Linked DNA regions of Arcticibacter tournemirensis. Each later gene encodes a partner of the first gene's protein in a complex. Links are inferred from orthologs where the notes say so. Each region holds a gene or a part of one and is shown on either strand. Other genes may lie near its edges.

Region 1 (7,010 bases):
TCTTCTTCGAAATCCTTTTTTGTGACAGACTTTACCAGGAAATGCTCAAAATTCGGCGTGGCAAAAAGTTCCTCTCCGCGGGAAGCAAGGTATTTTGCCCTCCTGAGGATATTAACAAGCATATGCTCTGCCGAGACAGCGGTTTTATGCAGGTAAACCTGCCAGTACATTAACCTTCTCGCTACTAGAAATTTCTCGATAGAATAAACTGCTTTTTCTTCAATTACCAGTTGTCCGTCGGATACATTGAGCATTTTGATAATACGGTCGAAGCCGATGATGCCTTCAGATACCCCTGTGAAAAAGCTGTCCCGGCTTAGATAATCCATTCTGTCGCAATCCAGCTGGCTTGAAACCAACTGATGGAGGAAGGGCTTATAATAGCGGTTGTTGAAGATCTGCATCGCCAGTTCAAGCCTGTTTCCGAACTGCCTGTTCAGATTGTTCATCAGAAGAGATGAAATATGCTCATGAGATATGCCTTCTACAATAGTATGCTCCAATGCATGAGAGAATGGCCCGTGACCAATATCATGCAGCAGGATAGCTACATTTACAGCCTCTTCTTCTTCCTCAGTAATGATCAAACCTTTTCCTCTGAGGGTTTCTATTGCCATTCCCATCAGGTGCATTGCTCCGATAGCATGGTGAAACCTTGTATGAATAGCCCCTGGATAAACAAGGTATGCCATCCCCATTTGCTTTATATTTCGAAGCCGCTGAAAGTAGGGGTGCTCAATTAAGTCGAAAATGAGCCCTGCCGGAATTGTTATAAAACCGTAAACAGGATCGTTGATTATTTTTTTCTTGTTCAAGATAAATGTTCCCGTCGCAAAAATTGTTAAATTTCCCGAATACAAAAAACGCGTTTTTGCGTTATTATAGATTAGCAATATAAAATCATAAAAATACGACAAAAGATGCAAGGAACCTCAATACTTTGGGCTGACGATGAAATTGATTTCTTAAAACCTCATATCATGTTTCTTACTGAAAAGGGATATGTCGTTAAAACAGTCACAAACGGGAATGATGCTCTCGATGCTTTCAGGAGCGGATACTTCGATATTGTATTCCTTGATGAGAATATGCCGGGCCTCACGGGACTCGAAACTCTTGCTGAAATAAAAAATATAAATCCCGATGTTCCGATTGTTCTGATCACTAAGAATGAAGAGGAACACTTGATGGAAGATGCTATCGGGTCGAAAATTGATGATTACCTGATAAAGCCGGTTAATCCGAAGCAGATCCAGCTTACCATTAAAAAGCTCACTGAAAATAAAAGACTTGTTAGTGAGAAGACATCCATGGCCTACCAGCAGGACTTCAGAAACCTTGGTATGACACTGAACGAGAATCTTAGCTTTGCTGAATGGACGGACGTTTATAAGAAACTGATCTTTTGGGAGCTGTCGCTTGAAAAACTCGAGGATGCCGGAATGCACGAGATATTAACCATGCAAAAGGCAGAGGCGAATGTACAATTCAGTAAGTTTATTGAAAAAAAATACCTTGGATGGCTTAAGGATCCTGAATCGGGACCGGTAATGTCGCATCAGGTATTACGGAAAAAGCTTTTTCCTTCTCTCGAAGCTGCTAAACCGACATTCTTTATCCTTATTGATAACTTGCGTTATGATCAATGGAAGATTATAAACTCTGTACTTACTGAGAGCTTCAGAGTAGACGAGGAAGATACTTATTACAGCATTTTACCCACCGCCACTCAATATGCACGTAACGCTATTTTTTCGGGGTTGCTGCCGATTGATATGGAAAAGCGCTATCCATCCATGTGGCAGAATGATGAAGACGAAGGTGGTAAAAATCTTTTTGAAGAACAGTTCCTCGCTGATCATATCCAACGTGTTTTGCGACGCGACGTCAAGCACTCGTATAATAAAATACTTACGTTTGAGCAGGGTAAAGAACTTTCAGAGAATTTCAATAACCTGATGGGCAACGAGCTGAACGTTATTGTCTATAACTTTGTTGATATGCTTTCGCATGCCCGTACTGATATGGCAATGATCAGAGAGCTGGCAAATGATGAGGCTGCATATCGTTCACTAACTCTCTCGTGGTTTATACATTCGCCACTTCTTGACCTTTTAAAGAAACTGTCGCAGAAAAATATAAAACTTGTTATTACCACAGATCATGGTACTATCAGGGTTAAACATCCAAGTAAAGTGATAGGCGACCGGAATACAAACACCAATCTGAGATACAAGCAAGGCAAAAACCTTAATTTTTCTGCAAAAGAAGTTTTTCATGTCAAAAATCCGTATGAAGCGTTCTTGCCTAAGCTCCACGTTAGCTCAAGTTTCATTTTCGCAAAAGAAGACAGTTATTTTGTGTACCCCAATAACTACAATCATTTCGTGAATTACTATAATGAAACTTTTCAGCACGGAGGGATCTCACTTGAGGAAATAATTGTTCCGTATGTTTCCTATAGTCCGAGGTAAAAAAGACGTAGATGTTCAACATCTGAAATCTCTAACTTATCTTCGTACATGGAATCAAAAGTTTCAGATATAACAGAGCTGTCACGGGTAGCAGACGAATTGCTGTCATTTGCCGGTAATGAGAAGATCTTTCTCCTTTATGGCGATATGGGTGCGGGAAAAACAACTTTTATCAAGACCGTTTGTGCGCAACTAGGAGTTCAGGACATGGTCTCAAGCCCTACTTTTTCAATTGTAAATGAATATAAAGCCACCGGGGGGATGGTATTTCACTTTGATTTTTACAGACTAAAAGATGAAACGGAGGCTCTCGATCTAGGGTACGAAGATTATTTTTATTCAGGAAATTATTGTTTTATTGAATGGCCTGAAAAGATACCTCATCTTATTCCTGAGCATTTTATTAAAGTTAGTATTATTGCTGAAGATGGCGACACCAGACATATTATTGCTTCCAGACAATAGATAAAATTTTTAAAGATATTAAACTGAATTTCGTAAATTCAGCCCAATTTGACCTGATCTGATGATAAATGAACTATCTGACATTGCGAGGCAAGCTATGATTCAACCTCAGGAAGCAATGATGGAGACTAAAAGCCGGAAAAACAGTATCTTCATTGGTATTCCCAAAGAGTCCTCCTTCCAGGAAAACCGTATAGCCTTAACGCCGCTTTCTGTTGCCCTTTTAGTAAACAACGGGCACCAGGTAGTGATCGAGAGCGGCGCCGGTGCTGGTGCTAATTTTTCAGATCAGGATTACAGCGAGCAGGGCGGGAGAATTACCTATGACAAGAAAGAAATATTCAAGTCGGATATTATCGTAAAAATCGGTCCGCCCACCCAGGAGGAAATAGCGATGATGAAACCTTATCAGGTTTTGTTTTCCACTCTTCAGATGGGCTCTCTCAAGGCAGAAAGCCTTGAGGCAATGATGAAGAAAAAGATCACTGCACTCTCGTACGAGTATTTGAGAGATGAAGGTGGTTCCCTCAGCGTTATTCGCTCTATGAGTGAGATTGTAGGAGCAACGTCAATTCTGATCGCTGCTGAATATTTAAGTAATGTTTTTGACGGCAAAGGTTTGATGTTAGGAGGTATCACAGGCGTTCCTCCCACAGAAATCGTTATCCTTGGAGGCGGCACGGTAGCTGAATATGCTGCCCGCACAGCAATTTCCCTGGGTGCGGAGGTGAAGGTGTTCGATAGTTCGATATATCGTCTCAGAAGGCTTCAGAACAATATCGGGAACCGTGTATTTACATCGGTTATCCAACCAATCGTATTAAATAAAGCGATTACCACCTGCGATGTGGTAATCGGCGCCATCCGCTCGGAACATGGACGGAGTCCCTGCATCGTGTCAGAGGAAACCGTAAGCCGGATGAAACCAAATTCCGTGATTATAGACGTAAGCATCGATCAGGGAGGTTGTTTCGAAACTTCCAGGATAACCAATCATACTCATCCAGTATTCAGAAAATATGACGTTATTCATTATTGCGTACCAAATATCGCCTCACGGGTAGCCCGTACAGCGACTTATGCGCTGACGAACATATTCGCACCAATTCTGATGGATATCGGCGAAATGGGAGGTATAATGAATGTCATCTGGGAGAAGCCCGGAGTCAGAAATGCGACCTATCTTTATCAGGGACACCTTACTAATAAAGATCTGGCCGAAAGATTTAATATTCCTCCGAAAGATCTTGAGCTGCTTATAATATCACACCGTTAACAACCTTTATTACATAATGAAATCCTTTATTGCGTACCTAAGCCTCTTATTAATCGTAATAACTGGCACCGTAAATGCACAAAATCATCTGGCCGAAGGCTGGAAGTCCTTCTTAGTGAATGACCGTCAGCTTGCCAAGACAGAGTTTACAGAAGCTCTCAAAAGTTCCGAACAACGGAAAGAGGCTTTGCTTGGTTTAACGCTGCTCTGTATGAATGATACCTATCTCGGGCAGCCATTTACTTATTTTAAGCAGTTCTGCAGCGAAGAGAAAGAGCCGGCGCCCTATATTCATGCGTTGTGGTTTTCCGGCATTCTTAATAGCAACGATCCGGCTGTCCAACTGGAAAGTATAAAGTTCGTGCAGGAACTGGCGGGCAGCAATGATGTAACGCTGGGAACACTCAGGGCAATGGCTAATTCGAGACTGGGTAAATTTTATACAGATAAAAAGAAGTTTATTGAAGCGGAAAAGGCGTTTGCTAAAATCGGTGCATTAGACGAATGGGCCATAGCAGGCGAATTCGAGAATATCTCTGCGAGTGGTTTTGATAAGTCGTACGAAACGTTAAAGCTGCCTGCAGCAGATGCTCTTTTTGTGAATAAATATGGAGCTAAAGTGAAGTGGTTCACTCCTCCTTTCAAACGGAAAGACAAGTGGTTCGACTTCACCTATTACTTTAATTATGAAAATTCGGTAGTCTTTGCCCAGTGCTTTGTAAATAGCCCCCGCCGTCAGGAAGTTCAGCTCAGAGCGGGAGTTTCTGGTTCAATGAAAATCTGGCTGAATGATCAGCTTGTTGTTTCAGAGTCGGAGGAAAGAAATAACGACCTTGACAATTACAATCAGAAAGTAGAGCTAAATGAAGGGTATAACCGGGTATTGGTACAGGTGGGGGAGAGCTATGCCGGGAGATCTAATTTCCTTATTCGATTTACAGATGATAATGGAAATGCCGTTACCGGGCTGAATTCAGTAGCGTCTGTTCAGGCTTATAAACCAGCTGCCCCTTACAAGGGAGAAAAGATTGGTGCATGTTACGAAAATTTCTTCGAAGACAAAGTTAAATCTCTTCCTGGCAACGCACTAAATCAGATCCTGCTTGCAAATATTTATCTTCAAAACGACCGGCTCTTTGAAGCACGGCATGTTATCGATCAGTTAAAGAGCACTTATCCTAAAAGCACATATGTCAATTCATTACTGCTCCAATTATTCACCAAAACCAACAACCGGACAGGATTAGAGAGCACGCAGGAAGCTATAAAAATGGATGATCCAGGACATCCCTGGGCGATTAATTTCTTCTATAACAGTGCGATTGAAAAAGAGGACATCAAGGGGGCTTCTGAATACGCTGACAAATACGAAGCGCTCTTTGGTAAGGAGGATGAAGAGGTGTTGTTAAAAAGGATTAATCTGGCCGGGAAGAATAAAAACCAGGTAGAGATGATCAGGCTTGCCGAGCTTGCCTACACTAAACACCCTCAAAACCGTTCGTTTGTTGAATTTAAATATCTCATTGAAAATAACCTTAGGAAGAACTCCAAAGCAGCAATAGCTGTGTTAAAGGAGTATCTTCAGGATAACGATGATTATGTGATGGCTAAAGCCCTTGCGCAGATTTATTTTGACTCTGGAAGTGTAGATGCCGGTATAAAAATATATTTAACGGAAATAGAAAATGATCCGGTAGGTGTTGGCATATATACCAGCCTCGCAAAAATCTATGGACAGTTACAGAATTACCCAAAAGCAGAGGAGCTTTTGCGAAAGGCGATTTCAATAGCTCCATACCAGGCATCTTATCATTCTGACCTTGCGCAGCTGTTAAACAACCAGGGACGAAAAGCAGAGGCTATAGCTGAATATAAGACAACGCTTGAGTTAAATCCGAATAGCTACATCGCGATAAGAGAGCTAAGAAAGCTGGAAAATAAGAAGGATGTGTTTGATTATTTTGAACCATATGATGTTCAGCAAGCAGTTCGTAATGCTCCTGCAGCCTCTGCTTATCCGGATGATAACGTGCTGATCCTGAATGAAAGCACACAGGCTGTTATTTATCCGGGTGGTGGTTCGGAAGAGAGGCATTTAATGCTGGCAAAAATACTAAACACTTCCGGGCTCGAAGGGTGGAAGGAATATGCAGCGAGTGTAAAGAACTGGCAGAACTATATTATTGAAGATGCCGAAGTGATTAAATCAAATGGGAGTAAGGTGCCCGCGGAGGTGAATGAAACTCAGATTGTATTCACTAATCTGGAAGTTGGGGATTGTGTTTTTGTGAGGTATAAACTATATAATTATTCGCAGGGACAGTTGGCAAACAAATTTTGGGATAGCTTTTACTTCAGCCATGGATATCCCTATATAAAGTCGGAGTATAGTGTTCTGGCTGCCCGGAACCAGAAATTATACTACAAATTTTCTCAGAAAGATATTGCTCCTGTAAAAACAGAATCAGATGAGTTTCTTTTGTACCATTGGGTTAACCAGAATCAACCTTCTCTTCAATATGAAGATAAGATGCCGCCTTTAGATGATGTTGCCAATGTTTTGAATGTGACGACTATTCCCGACTGGTCTTTCATCTCTAACTGGTATAATGATCTCGCTTCAGCTAAAGCGAAGCCAGCTTACGAAGTGAAAGAGGCGGTAAGTGTGGTTTTAGGAGGTGAAAGAAAACTCACTGACACGGAAAAAGCAGAAAGGATCTATAACTACATCACCAGCAATATAACCTATAGTTCTGTTCCTTTCAGGCAAAGCGGATTAATTCCGCAGAACCCTT
Region 2 (5,532 bases), 610 kb from region 1 along the record:
AACTGAAAAGTCCCGTTAGTATCGCCGTGCTGATAAAGCTCAAACGTTTTCTCGTCAGTGAGCGAAATATTGTCTATCTCTATTTCAACGCCATAATTCTGTTTAATTAAACGCAGGGCATCTTTGATGATGGTCAGTGTTTTCAGACCAAGAAAGTCCATCTTAATAACCCCTGCATCCTCAATCACCCTTCCGTCAAACTGAGTGATCAGCAAGCTGGAGTCTTTTGCAGTGGCAACGGGAATAATATTGGTAATGTCTTCAGGAGCAATAATAACTCCCGCAGCATGCACGCCCGTATTTCGTATAGAGCCTTCCAGCTTCTCAGCTTCCCTTAATACTTTGGCCCTGATGTCATCGCCCTTTAAGATCTCTTTTAATTCGTCAACCTGGTTAAAAGCTTCCTTAAGAGTAATCCCGAGTGTATCGGGCACCAGTTTCTTTAAAGCATTAACATCCGGCAGGGGAACATCCAGCACCCTGGCAACATCCTGTATGCTGGTACGCGCAGCCATAGAGCCATAGGTGACAATCTGTGCTACCTGGTTTTTCCCATATTTATCTACAACATAGTCAATTACCTTCTGGCGGCCCTCATCATCAAAATCCGTATCAATATCGGGCATCGACTTCCTGTCGGGATTAAGGAAACGCTCAAACAGGAGATTATATTTAATAGGGTCAATATTAGTGATCCCGATACAGTATGCAACAACAGATCCCGCAGCCGAACCACGACCAGGCCCAATAAACACCCCCAGATCACGGCCGGCCTTAATAAAGTCAGATACGATAAGAAAATAGCCTGCAAAGCCCATGATTTTAATCGTGTTCAGCTCAAAATCAAGTCGTTCCTGCACTTCCGGAGTAATATCCTGATATCGTTGCCGCGCGCCAGTCATGGTCAGATGTCTCAGATATTCCCACTGGTTCAGCACATCATCAGCATGTATCTTAAACTCCGAAGGTATGGGGAAGTTGGGCAGAAGAATATCCCTCTTCAACTTCAGATGCTCCACTTTATCCACAATCTCATTGGTATTATCCAAAGATTGTGGCACATCGTGAAACAGTTGTGCCATTTCCGCCTGGGTTTTAAAATAGAACTGATCATTCGGAAAGCCGAAGCGATACCCCTTCCCACCTTCTTCGTCGGTTGCAATAGGCGTGCTTTGCATATCGCCGGTATTCACACAAAGCAAAATATCATGCGCGTTCGCATCCTGCTGATCCACATAATGTGAATCATTTGAACAGATCACCTTCACATTATGCTTTTTTGCAAACTTCAGCAGTGTTTCGTTAATGGTCAGCTGTTCAGGAATATTGTGACGCTGCAATTCAATATAGTAATCATCGCCAAACAGATCGAGCCACCATTTAAATTCTTTCTCAGCTTCCTCTTCTCCCTTCTTCAGAATCGCCTGCGGAACCGATGCTCCTATACAGCAACTGGTGGCGATAAGCCCTTCATGATATTTCAGTATAAGCTCCTTATCAATCCGCGGCCATTTACTGTACAGACCTTCCATATACCCCAGTGAGCAAAGTTTCACAAGGTTCTTATATCCCTGCGCATTCTTGGCGAGAAAAAGCTGATGATAACGAACGTCCCTGTTCTCCTTAGTAAACTGTTTTTTATGCCTGTCGTCTACCACATAAAATTCGCAGCCAACAATTGGCTTCACATTATGCTTTCCAGCTTCAGCTACAAACTTAAATACACCGAACATGTTACCATGATCGGTAATAGCAAGAGCCTTCATTCCATCTGCGGCGGCCTTCTTATAAAGTTTTGAAATATCTGCCGCTCCGTCGAGCAATGAAAACTGGGTATGTACGTGTAAATGAGAAAATTCCGGCATCTCTGATCGTTCTAAAAAGACTTCACGAAGTTATTAAAAATTCAGCTACCAACCGGGTTGTGTTGAAATTTTAGGAGAATTTACCGTATTGGACAGGGCCGGGCAAAGCGCTTTTAGCGGATGCTGTTTACTGCAATTTTAGCAGAAAGCAATGCAAGAGGTATTCCGCCTCCAGGGTGAACGCTTCCTCCAGCGAAATACAGTTTCTTTATTTTGCCGGTAAAATTAGGATGCCGTAAAAAAGCTGAAAAACGATTATTAGAGCCCGAACCATACAGAGAGCCACAATATGAGAAAGTCTGCGACTCGATACTTCTCGGATCAAGAATATTCTCAGTACAGATCACCGCCTCCACATCAATCTTTAGGTTACGGCTTAGCTTGGCAATAATATTCGTTCGGGCCTCCGCAATCAAACGATCCCAGTCCTGCCCCACATTAGAAGGCACATTGATCATCACAAACCAGTTTTCACATCCCGGCGGAGCGTCATCAGGGTTATATTTAGAACTGATGTTTACATACACAGTCGGGTCTTCATATATTTTCCCATCCTGCCAGATTGCTTTGAACTCCTCCCTGTAATTTTCGCTAAAGAAAATATTATGGAGGTCAAGTTCAGGGAAGCGATGCCGGATACCCCAGTAAAAAATTAAAGCGGAGCTGCTCCTCTCTTGTTTTAATATCCGTTTTGGAGGAAGCTGGTCCTTTAACAACTTTTTATAGGTAAACCACACATCCATGTTGGATATCACAATATCTGCTTCCGCCACCATGCCATTTATCAAAACACCCCTTGCCTGTGCGTCCCGAACAATTATTTCCTGCACAAGTGTGTTGTAATGAAATTTCACACCCAGGTCTTCTGCAAGCTTTACTAAAGATTTTGTAATACTGTACATTCCACCCTCTGGAAACCAGGCACCAAAGTGTTGTTCAAGATGAGGAATAATGTTAAGAGTGGCCGGCGCCCGGTAAGGATCTGACCCGTTATATGTGGCATAACGGTTAAAAAAACGAACAGTTTTGCTGTCCTTGAAAAACGAGCTGTTTGCTTCATTCATGGTCCGGAACGGATCAATAGCCGGCATCCGGAGAAATGACATCAGCGTCGGCAGGCGCAGATAGGTGCCGAGTTTATGAAGTGATCTTTCGAGAAAAACATGATGTGTAATTGCGTAGATATTTCTGCTTTTCTTTAAGAAGGCCTTAATAGCCTTTGCTGTATCAACCGTTTTATTTTCAATTTCAGACGCAAATTTATCTTCATCGGCCCAGGCCGATATGCGCGTTCCATCTTCATAAAAATAGCGGCAAACAATATCAAGCTTGCGGTAAGAGAAATATGCGGGGGGCTTTTTACCAGCCAGAAGAAAAAGTTCGTCGACATACTGGGGCATCGTGAACAAACTCGGACCTGCATCAAACCTGAATCCCTCAATCACGAATTCAGATAATTTACCACCTGCATAAGAGTTGGCCTCGTAAACGTCTACATCATAACCTTTTGCCCTCAGACGAATAGCTGAAGCGATGCCGGCAATACCCGCACCAATAACGACCGCTTTTTTTCTCTTTACGCTCACAGGTTGTGTCGTTCTACACGCCTTTTCCCCGGTTCACAAAATAGGCAACCACCGACGCCAGAATGAAAAGGAGCATGATCACTAACAGCCCCATCATTTTCCGCTTATTCTTATCTTTAAGGGCAATGTAAAAGTAGAAGCCCAACAAGGGGACTGCAAAAACAACGACAAAAAGTAATGTAGTTACCAGCATTTCAATTCAGGTTAAAAGTTCATTCGTGCGAGAGGGGCAATATCCTGTGAAGCAAAGTCTTTGTTCATATATTTATAATACCCTGCAATAGCAATCATAGCAGCGTTATCAGTGCAATATTGAAAAGCAGGAATAAAAACAGACCAATTGTATTTCTCTGCAGCCTCCTGCATCATAGCACGAAGCCCTGAATTCGCCGATACGCCGCCGGCAATGGCAATATCATTAATTCCATATTGTTTTGCAGCCTTTCTCAGCTTATTAATTAAAATGGTGATGATCCGGTACTGCACAGAGGCGCACACGTCGTTCATATTATTCTTCAAAAAGTCGGGATCTGCTTTTAGCCTGTCCCTCACAAAATAAAGAATAGATGTTTTCAACCCGCTGAAGCTGAAGTCGAGACCAGGAATCTGTGGTTCCGGAAAAGGGAATGCCAGAGGATTTCCCTCACGGGCGTATTTGTCAATCAGCGGCCCGCCAGGATAGGGCAAGCCGAGAATTTTTGCTGTTTTATCAAAAGCTTCTCCTGCGGCATCGTCATTCGTTTCACCCACAATTTCCATATTAAAGAAATCACGTACCAGGACAATTTGAGTATGCCCTCCCGAAACAGTGAGACAGAGGAAAGGAAACGCAGGTTTCGGATCATCAATAAAATGAGCCAGAACATGGGCCTGCATGTGGTTTACTTCAACCAAAGGTATATCATTTGCAAGTGCAAAAGCCTTTGCAAAAGAGGTACCAACAAGCAGCGAGCCTAAAAGACCTGGCCCGCGTGTAAAAGCAACTGCATCAATATCTTTTTTGTTTATTTTTGCTGCCGCAACAGCCTCCTGAACGACAGGAATAATATTTTGTTGGTGCGCCCTGGAGGCTAGTTCCGGTACGACCCCTCCATATTTTTGATGAACCGCCTGTGTCGCGATAATATTAGACCGCATTATACCGTCTATACAGATAGCTGCAGAGGTTTCGTCGCAGGATGATTCAATAGCAAGAATTGTAGCCAAACCGGATATATTATTTATTGTTGTGATTAATTAAACTGCAAAACTATTAAAAAACTACTTAAAATAACATTATGGACGCTATCGGTAATTATTCTGCTGATTGCATCCCTCTTTGTTGCATTGCAGTTTAAACCTGTACAAACCTATATTGCCAAGAGAACCGCGAAATATCTTTCAAAAGAACTGAACACGGTAGTAGATATTGGCTCTCTGTATATCAAGCCGTTTAAATCTGTGGTACTGGAAGGCCTTTACCTTCAGGACCTCGACAAAGATACTTTATTATATGCTCCTAAGTTCAGTGTCGATCTCAATCTTTTGTCAATACGCCTACGCAAAGTATCTGTAAATACGGCTCAGCTCGATAATGGAAAGTTCTTCCTTAAAAAGTACAAAGACGGAACCACCAACCTGCAGTTTATCATCAACTATTTCGACTCGGGTAAACCCAAGCCAAAAAAGAAACCTTCTAAAAGGCCTTACGATATTACCTTCGACAGGATCGTTTTAAACAATACCGCTTTAAGATACCGCAACTTCAACAGCAACGATACAATAAAGGGAATAAACTTCAATGATGTCTCTCTGTTCAATCTCAACACAACCGTTCTGAACCTCGATACCAAAAACCATATTTTCAAGGCAGGGATACGGAATATGAGCTTCAGGGAAAAGAGTGGCTTTTATTTAAAGAATCTAACCACCAATGCGGTTATCGACAGCAATAGCATGGAGTTCAATAAATTATTACTGCAGGCTGGCAATAGCACGATCAGAAACTACCTTTTGATGAAGTATTCACGATTTGGTGATTTCAATAACTTTGTTAAAAAGGTATTCGTCAGGGGCAACTTAAAAAACACGACCGTTTATTC

Evidence for each region. Proteins that work in one complex are often made in the same cells at the same time.
Region 2: the proteins of tsaE (region 1) and tsaD are in contact, whole or in part, in a crystal structure (PDB 6N9A), measured with the Thermotoga maritima proteins. The link is inferred for Arcticibacter tournemirensis from one-to-one orthologs. Residues at the interface, in WP_004082108.1 of Thermotoga maritima: Leu37, Gly38, Lys46, Lys57, Val59, Lys60, Ser61, Thr63, Phe64, Thr65, Leu66, Met67, Val69, Pro71, Tyr82, Arg83, Leu84, Asp86, Asp88, Phe89, Asp93, Ile128, Asp130, Glu131, Arg134; in WP_004082750.1 of Thermotoga maritima: Cys10, Asp11, Arg49, His50, Leu82, Gly84, Gly135, Gly136, Glu154, Thr155, Leu156, Asp157, Asp158, Ser159, Glu162, Asp165, Lys166, Arg169, Leu170, Tyr175, Lys213, Thr214, Leu217, Tyr218, Gln221, Arg222, Asn324.

The regions. Positions count from the first base shown.
Region 1 is NZ_VFPL01000001.1:540,983-547,992, forward strand. The notes cover bases 1,359-4,230. They hold tsaE (tRNA (adenosine(37)-N6)-threonylcarbamoyltransferase complex ATPase subunit type 1 TsaE), read left to right. Parts: upstream 1,359-2,522; coding sequence 2,523-2,939; downstream 2,940-4,230. Other genes in these bases: porX (T9SS response regulator signal transducer PorX), read left to right, coding at 1,359-2,474; BDE36_RS02340 (alanine dehydrogenase), read left to right, coding at 3,001-4,215. Also shown: BDE36_RS02325 (HD domain-containing protein), read right to left, coding at 1-815; more of porX, read left to right, coding at 921-1,358; BDE36_RS02345 (transglutaminase domain-containing protein), read left to right, coding at 4,232-7,010. UniProt on the Escherichia coli protein: Required for the formation of a threonylcarbamoyl group on adenosine at position 37 (t(6)A37) in tRNAs that read codons beginning with adenine.
Region 2 is NZ_VFPL01000001.1:1,149,461-1,154,992, reverse strand. The notes cover bases 2,657-5,532. They hold tsaD (tRNA (adenosine(37)-N6)-threonylcarbamoyltransferase complex transferase subunit TsaD), read right to left. Parts: upstream 4,658-5,532; coding sequence 3,656-4,657; downstream 2,657-3,655. Other genes in these bases: BDE36_RS04820 (translocation/assembly module TamB domain-containing protein), read left to right, coding at 4,778-5,532; BDE36_RS04830 (hypothetical protein), read right to left, coding at 3,465-3,644; crtD (1-hydroxycarotenoid 3,4-desaturase CrtD), read right to left, coding at 2,657-3,451. Also shown: dnaE (DNA polymerase III subunit alpha), read right to left, coding at 1-1,865; more of crtD, read right to left, coding at 1,979-2,656.